DNA from 2 places in the Micromonospora sp. NPDC049240 genome. Region 2 is predicted to be linked to the other one. Evidence: riboswitches for the same ligand, from Rfam matches in the RefSeq annotation. Region 2 holds a riboswitch; the other holds the start of a gene.
What was found. A riboswitch is a leader RNA that binds a small molecule or an ion and turns the genes downstream of it on or off. The one in region 2 is predicted to bind S-adenosylmethionine.

Region 1 (5,198 bases), on a different contig from region 2:
TCCAGGACGAGCTGACCGTAGACCACGAGCGCGAAGAGCTGGCCGATGGTGAGCAGGAAGTCCAGGTCGCGCTGCTGCGTCTCGTCCGGCGCGTGCGCGGCGAGCAGCGTGACCAGCCCGTCGGCCTGTTCCCGGAACCGGGCCACGTTGGGCAGGTGGGCGTGCGCGTCGTAGGCGTCGCGCCAGTCGTGGAACCGGATCGCGCCGAGGCCGCGCGCCGGGCCCTGCCGGAACAGGAACGTGTCGTCGGCCGCGTCCCGCCGGGTCGGCACCGCCGGGTGCTCGGTGGGCCGGAACAGGTAGTTGGGCATGAACTTGAGGATCAGCGCCAGGTTGACGTGGACGGTGCCCTCCAGCTTCGGCAGGCCGCGGATGTCCTTGGCGGCCTTGTCGAAGTAGGTGTCGGCCTCGAAGCCCTTGGCGGCGATGACGTCCCAGAGCAGGTCGATCACCTTCTCGCCCTCGGTGGTGACCTTCATCTTGGTCATCGGGTTGAACAGCAGGTAGCGGCGGTCGTCCGGGCCGGCCGAGCGGAAGTAGTCGACCGCCCGGTCGCTGAACAGCTTCATCGCCACCAGCCGGGCGTACGCGTCGGTCAGCTCGCGGCGCACGTGCGGGAAGTCGGTGACCCGCCGGCCGTACAGCACCCGGCCGTGGGCGTGGCTGACCGCCTCGTACATGGCGTGCTCGCAGATGCCGACGGACGCGGTGCAGAGGTTGAACTTGCCGACGTTGACCGTGTTCAGCGCGGCGTCGAACGCGGCCGGCCCGGTGTGCAGCACGTCCTCGGCGCGCACCGGGTAGTCCTCCAGCCGGAACTCGGAGACGTACATCTGGGCGGCGACCACGTTGCGGACCAGCCGGTACGCCGGGTGCCGGCTGTCGGCGGCGAAGAACACGTACCCCTCGGGGCCCTCGACGTCGGCGCGCCGGCCGAAGACCGAGACCAGCCCGGCGACGTTGCCGTTGCCGATGTAGTACTTGCCGCCGGTGGCCCGGAACCCACCCGCGCCGTCGGGGGTGAGCAGCATGTCGGTGGCGTAGATGTCGGCGCCGTGCGGACGCTCGGAGAGACCGAACGCCATCACGTGCCCCTGGTCGAGCAGCTCGGCGGCGCGGGCCCGGGCGGCGGCGTTGCCGCTCTGCCACACCGGCCCGAGGCCGAGCACGGTGACCTGCCAGGTGTACCAGTAGCCGAGCCCGTAGAAGCCGAGGATCTCGCTGAGCGCGGCGTTGCGGGCGGTGTCCCAGCGCTTGTCGGCGTCGTCGCCGCCGTCGGCGGACGGGGTGAGGAACGTGGCGAAGAGGCGTTCCCGGGCGGCGAAGTCGAGGAAGTCGGCGTACCACTCGCGGGCGTGGTAGCTGTCGACCAGGGCGCGCTTGCCCCGGGTCTCGAACCAGTCGATGGTGCCGCGCAGCAGCCGCCGCGAGGTCTCGTCGAGGTCGGCGGGGTCGTAGTGGTGCGGGTGGAACAGCAGCGGGTCGCTCACGCGGGGGGCCTTTCCGGGTCGAGGTCGCGGAGGGTGGCCAGGACGTCGTCCAGCCATGCCAGCACCATCCGCTCGTACGCGATGCCGCCGCGCAGCACCACGTGCTGCAACGCCGCCCGGGCGTCGGGTGCGGCGGAGCCGAAGTCGCGGCGCTCGCCGGCCAGGTAGCCGGCGAGGACGGTCTGGTGGTCGGCGCGATAGCGCTCGACCTCGGCGACCAGGAGCGCGCGCCCGGCCGCGTCGTCGAACGCGGCGCCCCGGATCTTGACCGCCAGTTCGTGCCGGACCGCCTCCGGGCGCACCGGGGCGTGCAGCCAGCCGACAAGCGCGGCCCGGCCGGTCGGGGTGACCGACCAGAGCTTCTTGTCCGGCAGGCTCTCCTGACCGATCTCCTCACCGGTGATCCGGTCGTCCTCGGCGAGCTGCTTGAGGACCCGGTAGATCTGCTGGTGCGTGGCGGTCCAGAAGCGCCCGATCGAGCGGTCGAAGCGACGGGCCAGCTCGTAGCCGGAGGCGGGTTGCTCCAGCAGCGAGACGAGGATGGCGTGCTCCAGCGACATGCCGGTCATCTTGCTATGCACTTTGTTGCATAGCAAGACCCCGCCCGGTAAGGCACGGCCGTGAGGGTGGTCATAACGGCTGGACGACCGGCGCACCGGTGCTGCTAGCCTTTCGGGAGGTCATGAGCGCCAGCGTCAAGCCCCGGCTCGCTGGCCGGCAACCCTCCGCCACGGTGGGGTGCTCCGGGTGAGGACCAGGCGCCGGCCGCAGCCGGCGCAAGCGTGGCCTGGCACCCAGGTCAGCACCAACCGGCCAGGGAGACCCGATGTTCGCACCACCCCTCGTTCCGACCCGCCTCATGCTGGTCACGCGTCGCCACGTCGACCTGATGCGGGTGTGCAGCGACCGCTGTCGCGACGTGCGCTGAGCGACCGCTCCACCCTTCCCCGATCCACCCTTCCGGCTTCGCCGTGCCCGGCGGCGCCGGTACCGGCACGCGTCCCGCGTGTCCGTCCACTCTGGAGAGACATCGTGCGTATCCGTACCGCCCTGACCCGCGTGGCCGCGCTCGGCACCGCCGCCGTGCTCGCCGCCACCGCGCTGACCGCCTGCGGCGGGTCGGCCGACGACGCGGCCGACAACCCGTACGGCCTGCTGCAACCCGGTGTGATCCGGGCCGGCACGCTCACCGACGCCCCGCCGAACGTCTTCCTCAAGGACGGCGAGTTCACCGGCTTCGACAACGACCTGCTGCGGGCCGTCGCCGGGAAGGTCGGTCTGCGGGTGGAGTTCGTCGGCACCGACTTCTCCGCGCTGCTCGCCCAGGTCAACAACCGCAAGTTCGACGTGGGCAGCTCCTCGATCACGGTCACCGAGGCGCGGAAGAAGACCGTCGACTTCGGCAACGGCTACGACTTCGGCTACTTCGGCCTGGACGTGCCGGCCGGCTCCGCGATCACCGGCTTCGACCAGCTCGCCGGCAAGCGCGTGGTGGTGGTCCAGGGCACCGTGCAGGACGACTTCGCCACGAGGGAGAAGCTGAACCCGGTGCGGGTGCCCGACTACAACGGCGCGGTCAACCAGCTCAAGGCCGGCACCGCCGACGCCTGGATCGCCCCGGCCGAGATCGGCGACAAGTCCGCGGCCGACAGCACCGGCAAGATCAAGGTCGCGGCGAAGCAGCTCAGCCCCGCGCCGACGGCGTACGCGGTGGCGAAGGGCAACGACAGGCTGCGCGAGGCGCTGGACAAGGGCCTCGACCAGGTGATCGCCGACGGCACCTGGAGCCGCCTCCAGGCGCGGTACTACCCGGGCCGGCCGATCCCGGCCGACTTCACCCCCGGCAGCGGATCGGTCGCCGTGCCGTCGCCGTCGGCGGCCTCTGCGAACCGGTAACCGGGCACGAGCGGGACGGACGGAGCGGACATGGATCCACTGAGCACCCTCTGGGAGACGTTCTTCGACTGGGGGTCGATGCGCGAGGCGCTGCCCGAGATGCTGACCGTCGGGCTGCCGAACACGCTGATCCTGGCCGCCTCCGCCGCCCTGCTCGGCTCGGTGCTGGGCATGCTGCTGGCGGTCGCCGGCATCTCGCGTACCCGCTGGTTGCGGTGGCCGGCCCGGGTCTACACCGACGTGTTCCGCGGCCTGCCGGCCGCGGCCACCATCCTGCTCATCGGCGTCGGCCTGGCGCCGCTGGGCATGGAGGTCTGGGGCCCGAACCCCTACCCGCTGGGCGTGCTGGCGCTGTCGCTCATCGCCGCCGCCTACCTCGGCGAGATCTTCCGGGCCGGCATCCTGAGCGTGGAGGCCGCCCAGTTGGAGGGCGCCCGGGCGCTCGGCTTCTCCTGGGCCGAGTCGATGCGACTGGTGATCATCCCGCAGGGCGTACGCCGGGTGCTGCCCGCCTGGGTCAACCAGCTCATCGCGTTGATCAAGGACTCCAGCCTGGTCTACTTCCTCGGCCTGCTGGCCAGCCAGCGGGAGCTGTTCCGGATCGGCCAGGACTACGCGGCGAACACCGGCAACCAGTCCGCGCTGCTGCTGGCCGGCCTCTGCTACCTGCTGCTGACCGTGCCGCTGACGCACGCGGTCAACTGGCTGGACCGGCGGCTGCGCCAGGGCCGCCCGGCCACCCCGCCGTCCGAGCCCGACACCGACCTGACGCCGGCCGGCGTCACCCCGACCGGAAGGGACCCGCGATGAGCACCAGCACCGTCACCTCGGTCAGCCTCGCCGTCCGCGACGTGCACCTGGCGTTCGGCGCGCACCGGGTACTGCGCGGCGCGGACCTGGACGTGGCCCGGGGCGGCACCGCCTGCGTGATCGGACCGTCCGGCTCCGGAAAGTCCACGCTGCTGCGCACGATCAACCGGCTGATCGAGCCGGACCGGGGCGACGTGCTGTTGGACGGGCGCAGCGTGCTGCGCGACGACCCGGACGCGCTGCGGCAACGCGTCGGCATGGTGTTCCAGCAGTTCAACCTCTTCCCGCACCTGAGCGTGCTGCGCAACGTCACGCTCGCGCTGCGGAAGCTGAAGAAGCTCGACCGGGACGAGGCGGAGGCGGTGGCCCGCGCCCAACTCGACCTGGTCGGGCTCGCCGCGAAGGCCGACGCCCGGCCGGCGCAGCTCTCCGGCGGCCAGCAGCAACGCGTCGCCATCGCCCGCGCGCTCGCGCTGCGCCCGCAGGTGATGCTCTTCGACGAGGCCACCTCGGCGCTGGACCCGGAGCTGGTCAAGGGCGTGCTCGCGGTGATGGCCGACCTCGCCGCCGCCGGCATGACCATGGTGGTGGTCACGCACGAGATGGGCTTCGCCCGCACCGTCGCCGACACGGTCGCGTTCATGGACGCCGGCAGGGTGCTGGAGGCCGGGCCGCCGGCCGCCGTGTTCGAGGCCCCCGAACACCCCCGGTTGCGGCGGTTCCTGTCCCAGGTGCTCTGATCAGCCCTTGACGGCGCCGATCAGCACCCCCTTGATGAAGTGCCGCTGGATGAACGGGTAGACCGCGACGATCGGCGCGACGGTCAGCACCACCACCGCCATCTTGATCGCCTCGGTCGGCGGCATGGTCACCCCGCTGGCCGCGCCGGAGGTGTGCGGCGCCTGCCCGGCCAGCAGGTAGCTCTGCAACACCCGCTGGATCGGGTACATGTCGTTGCGGTCGATGAACAGCAGCGCGTCGAACCACACGTTCCAGTAGCTG
Region 2 (5,198 bases):
CGGAACTGGCGCAACAGCTCCTCGATTTCCGCCGGACCCGGGTTGTCGACGGCGAAGGTGCGCTCGGTCAGGTTCATCTCGACCCGCCCGACGCGGAACTCTCTGACCAGCTCCGCCAGGGCGCGCAGGATGTCCGGCGCCATCTTCAACGCCACCCCGGCGACCACCATCCACGACGTGACGGCGGCCCCGTCGAGGTTGCGTCGCCCGGACGCCTGCGCCGCGACCCCACGCGCCGTCAGGGTGTCGACCAGCGGCTGTGCGGCCTCCTCGGCGCACACCGCCACCAGCGTGACCCGCTCCGATCCCACCGGTCACCTCCCGAAAGGTCCACTGGGGAGCAATGAGAACGCTAGTGCACCGCCGCCACACTCCGACCGGTCCGAGGTCTTCCTGTCGGCTACCCGACTTCCATATCATGGGAGCGTTCCCATGAGATTGTCCCGCCAGCAAGGAATTTATTACCTTCAATGTTTATGCCGGCCATCCTGGACGTCGTCCCACACCCGTCCCAGGAGGTTTCCCATGGTCCCGGCGCAGTTGAACGGTCCCGTGCTCTCCCTGTTCCGCATCGTCGTCGGCTTTCTCTTCCTGCTCCACGGCGCCGCGTCGATCTTCGGAATACTCGGCGGCAACCCGGCCACCGGCGGCGCGGTTCCCGTCGGCACCTGGCCCGGCTGGTGGGCCGCGCTGATCCAGCTCGTCTGCGGCGCGCTCGTGCTCGTCGGCCTGGCCACCCGGCCCGCCGCACTGCTCGCCTCCGGCTCGATGGCGTACGCGTACTTCGTGGTGCACCAGCCGCACGGCCTGCTGCCGATGAAGAACGGCGGCGAGCTGGCCGCGCTCTTCTGCTGGTCGTTCCTGCTGGTCGCGGTGCTCGGCCCGGGCACCTGGGCACTCGACGCGCTGATCTCCCGCCGCCGCGCCCCCGCCGACCCTGCGCCGGCGACCCGCCGCGCCTCCGTCCCGGCCTGACCCGCCGCGCGCCCGAAATCTTGGTACGGGAGCGCCCCTCCGGGGGCGGTTCCGTACCAAGATCTGTCAGCGGCAGCGGCCGGTATGGGCTGCCGGGAGGAGGCAGCGTCGGGAACGGGGGAGCGGGGCGTCGCACCAGACCCGGGTACGTACCGACTGCCGGTCCTCCTCGGACAGCGTGGTCTCGCCGAAGTCGATGGCGAGCACGTGACCGAGCGAGCGGCGCAGCGCCATGGACAGCGCGGCAGCCTCGTCCACGCTGGTCAGCGTGGTGGGCAGGTGGATGATCCAGTGCGGCTCGGTCACCGTGGTCGACTCCCGTCGGTCAACCCCTCGGTGTACGACGACAGCGCCGCAGCGGCCGACGTCAGGCTCTCCGCCATCAGGGCGAGACGTTCGGCGCCGTCCTGCCACTGCCGAACGGTCGTCCCGGTCACCGGGTCGTCAGCGCGGCCGGCGTCGGAGAGCTGCTGCCCGGCAGTGGTGATCCGGGCTGGGAGCCGCCCGATCCGATCGGCCGCCGCGCCCAACCGGTCCCGCACCTCGTCCAGCGCCTCGACCAGCCCGCCGATGGTGGCGGTCTCCCGGTGGCCGGCGGCGACGCGCAGCCGACGTACCCCGTCGCTGACCTGGAATTCCGCGTCCCCGGCCAGGTCGAGGGCGTCCTCGCCGCCGCGCCGGGCCAGCTTGATCGCCGGATGGGCGCAGCCCGCGCCGACGCGCTCCAGCAGCACGGTGGCGGCGGCCACCCCGAGGTACGCCTCCCGCAGCTCGCTGGTGACCTGCTCGACCACCCAGATCGCGCTGGCGACGGGCACCTCCGAACTCGTCTCCGCATCCGTCACACCACGTCTCCTTCGCCTGGTGGGGGTGCCGGGGCAGCGCGAATTCCGGCGGAGATCTGCGCCGCCCCGGCCTGGGGGATCAACCAGTGCCTAGCTGGACGCTCCCGTCAGGCAGCTTTATCGATAATGCTGGTAAAGTCAACGATGCGCTTGAGGTTTCTCCGGGCCTCGTGATCAGATGGGCATGCCTAGCTGGGAGTTGCCCGCATGTCCACACCGCGCCGGTTCGAACCGCACTACCGCAGGATCATCGCCGACATCAGGCGGCGCATCGCCGATGGCGAGTGGCCACCCGGACACAAGCTGCCCTCCACCAAGGAGTTGGCTGACCTGTATGAGGTGGGCAGTCAGTCGACCGTGCGGCAGGCCATCACGATCCTGATCGAGACCGGAGAGTTGTACGGCCACCAGGGTCTGGGTGTGTTCGTGCCGGACGCTGCCGAATGACGGGCTGACCGGCTACAGCGGATTGTCCGGCGTCACGGCCGAGGAGGGCGGGGCGCTCGGCGTGACCGGTTCCGTGGTCGGGTCGGCGTCGCGGCGCTTCCAGGCGCTGACCCCGAGCCGGCCGGTGTTGCCGAGGTCGATCGTCCCGTCCATCGCCACCGCGTACGCCGGCCTGCCGGCCACCGGCGCGACGTCGAGCTGAGCGCCCTCGGTGGCCACCACGGTCGGATCGGTGACCGTGTTGCGCCAGAGCAGCGCGGCACCGGCCCGTTCGCCGGGGCGCAGCACGAGCCCTGTGGGTGGGGCGTCGAAGCCGGAGGTGATCCCCGTCGCGCCCGGGATGATCCTGACCTTGACCGGGTCCCCGTCGGCGTCCCGCAGGCTGACCGCCGGGTAGCCGCGCAGCGCGTACGGCTGGGTTCCGCAGTTGACCAGGTCCAGGCCCATGGCCCGCAACCCCATCGCGGCGCTCACGCCCAGCTCGGTGATCCGGATGCCCTCCGGGGGGCAGGCCACCGAGGGGGACGGCGTGACCTCGTCCGGCGGCTCGGGCAGCGGGTCGACCGGCGCCGGCTTCGCGGTGCAGGCCGCCAGCAGCACGACTCCGGCGAGCCCGCCGACAAGGCCGGACGAACGTCGCATCCAGCGATCATGCCACCCGTGCGCCCGCCCTGCGGCCCGCCGCCCCGGCGATCATGAGGTTGACGGCGGACACCGTCCGATTTGTCGCCGTCAACCTCATGATCGACCGAGGTCAGGGGCGGGAGGCGGGGGCGGTGGGGCGGCCCACTGCGTGGGACCCGGGGTGGCGGGGCCGTTGGCGGCGCATAGACTCGACGGCACAACTGCATACCTCATCCAGAGGGGCTGAGGGATACGGCCCGACGACGCCCCGGCAACCACCCGCACGCTCGACGCCGAGCGCCCTGCGGGCAGGTGCCAATTCCGTCCCCGCCGCACCCGGCGATGCGGGGAAAGATGAGAGGAATTTCCTCGACATGACGTCGACGCTCTCCGCCGTCCCCGGCATCGACACCTCCCGCAGCCCGGCCCGCGCCCTGGTCTGTCGCGCCTGTTCCGCGCGCTACCCGCTGGCCGCCCAGCACGCCTGCTACGAGTGTTTCGGCCCGCTGGAGGTCGACTACGACACCGCCGCCCTGGCCGCCGTCACCCGGGAGCAGATCGAGGCCGGCCCGAACAGCATCTGGCGGTACGCCGCCCTGCTCCCGGCCGGTCAGGACCCGGCCACCCGGGTCACCCTCGACCCGGGGCTGACCCCGCTGGTCGCCGCCGGCCACCTCGCCGCCGAGCTGGGCATCACCGCGCCGCTGTGGGTGAAGGACGACAGTGCCAACCCCACCCACTCGTTCAAGGACCGGGTGGTGTCGGTGGCGCTGACCGCCGCCCGGGCGCTCGGCTTCACCCGCTACGCCTGCGCGTCCACCGGCAACCTGGCCAACTCGGTCGCCGCGCACGCGGCCCGTGCCGGGGTGCCGTCGGTGGTCTTCATCCCCAGCGACCTGGAGCAGGGCAAGGTGGTCACCACCGCCGTCTACGGCGGTGACCTGGTCGCCATCGACGGCTCGTACGACGACGTGAACCGGCTCTGCGGCGAGCTGGTGGAGACCGACGAGTTCGAGGACACCGCGTTCGTCAACGTGAACGTGCGGCCCTTCTACGCCGAGGGCTCCAAGACGCTCGGCTACGAGGTGGCCGAGCAGCTCGGCTGGCGTATCCCGGCCCAGGTGGTGATCCCGATGGCCAGTGGCGAGCTGCTCACCAAGATCGACAAGGCGTTCGCCGAGCTGGTGGAGATCGGCCTGGTCGAGGCGCCGGCCGGCGGCTGGAAGGTGTTCGGCGCGCAGTCCGCCGGCTGCAACCCGATCGCCACCGCGCTGCACGACGACCGCGACACCATCGTCCCGGTCAAGCCGACCGGCATCGCCAAGTCGCTCAACATCGGCGACCCGGCCGCCGGCGTCTACGCGCTGGAGGCGGTCCGCCGCACCGGCGGCTGGATGGAGTACGCCGACGACGACGAGATCCGCGCCGGGATCACGCTGCTGGCGCGTACCACCGGCGTGTTCGCCGAGACGGCGGGCGGCGTGACGGTGGCGGTGCTGCGCAAGCTGGTGGAGTCGGGCCGGCTGGACCCGACCGCGGAGACGGTGATCTTCAACACCGGCGAGGGCCTCAAGACGCTTGACGCGGTGGCCGCCGCCTCCGGCCCCACGCACCGCATCAAGCCCAGCCTCCGCGCCGCCCGCGACGCCGGCCTCCTGGGCTGACCCCACCCACCACCCCACCCCGCCCCACCCCCGCCCCGCGAGGTTGATCAAGGAGTTTGCGTCGGCCTGGAGTGCTGCCCCCGACGCAAACTCCTTGGTCAACTCGCGAGCCGGGCGGGCGGAGGGCCGGCGGAGGGCCGGCGGGGTGGGTGGGGGTGGGCTCGCCCGGGAGAGGGATCGCGGGCGACCAGCGGTGACGGGGGATGTGCGGCGCGTGTCGGAAAACTGTCACCGCAGGACTTGACGGCAGGAACCGGACGGCGCAAGATGCTCGGTGCGGGAGGGCATTCGCCGGAGACTTTTCAAAGTTTTGCGACCCAACGCCGGAGGCGTTGTGCGAACGTCCCTCCCGACCAACGTAGGACAGGGCCAGCGGAAAACCGCTGGCCCTGTCGCTTTTTCCCGGGCAGGCTCGCCGCCATGGGCCTGACCGTCACCCCGCTGGACGCGGCCGACCTGCCGACGCTCGACGCGGCGTACCGGATCGCGGAAGCGGCCGGCGCCGTCGACGAGCCGGACCTGCCGCCGACCTGCCGACGGCGGTTCGAGGCGCTGCTCCGGCACCCGATGCCCGGCATCGACGGGCGGTGGCTCGTCGCCCGCCTCGACGGCGAGCCGGTCGGCTGGCTCCGGCTGCACCTGC

Region 1: linked by a shared signal. The riboswitch ahead of AB0B02_RS06375 (ABC transporter substrate-binding protein) and the one ahead of thrC (threonine synthase) in region 2 are both predicted to bind S-adenosylmethionine.

Annotation. Positions count from the first base shown of each region.
Region 1 covers NZ_JBEZCX010000003.1:233,377-238,574, forward strand. Annotated here, with positions in the region: gene AB0B02_RS06365 (acyl-CoA dehydrogenase family protein) at 1-1,490, opposite strand, end outside; gene AB0B02_RS06370 (PadR family transcriptional regulator) at 1,487-2,050, opposite strand; SAM riboswitch class IV at 2,169-2,279, shown strand; gene AB0B02_RS06375 (ABC transporter substrate-binding protein) at 2,523-3,386, shown strand; gene AB0B02_RS06380 (amino acid ABC transporter permease) at 3,417-4,196, shown strand; gene AB0B02_RS06385 (amino acid ABC transporter ATP-binding protein) at 4,193-4,936, shown strand; gene AB0B02_RS06390 (carbohydrate ABC transporter permease) at 4,937-5,198, opposite strand, start outside.
Region 2 covers NZ_JBEZCX010000007.1:259,096-264,293, forward strand. Annotated here, with positions in the region: gene AB0B02_RS13075 (hypothetical protein) at 1-311, opposite strand, end outside; gene AB0B02_RS13080 (DoxX family protein) at 526-975, shown strand; gene AB0B02_RS13085 (hypothetical protein) at 1,042-1,281, opposite strand; gene AB0B02_RS13090 (hypothetical protein) at 1,278-1,820, opposite strand; gene AB0B02_RS13095 (winged helix-turn-helix domain-containing protein) at 2,028-2,267, shown strand; gene AB0B02_RS13100 (DUF4232 domain-containing protein) at 2,280-2,909, opposite strand; SAM riboswitch class I at 3,119-3,252, shown strand; gene thrC (threonine synthase) at 3,266-4,555, shown strand; gene AB0B02_RS13110 (GNAT family N-acetyltransferase) at 4,976-5,198, shown strand, end outside.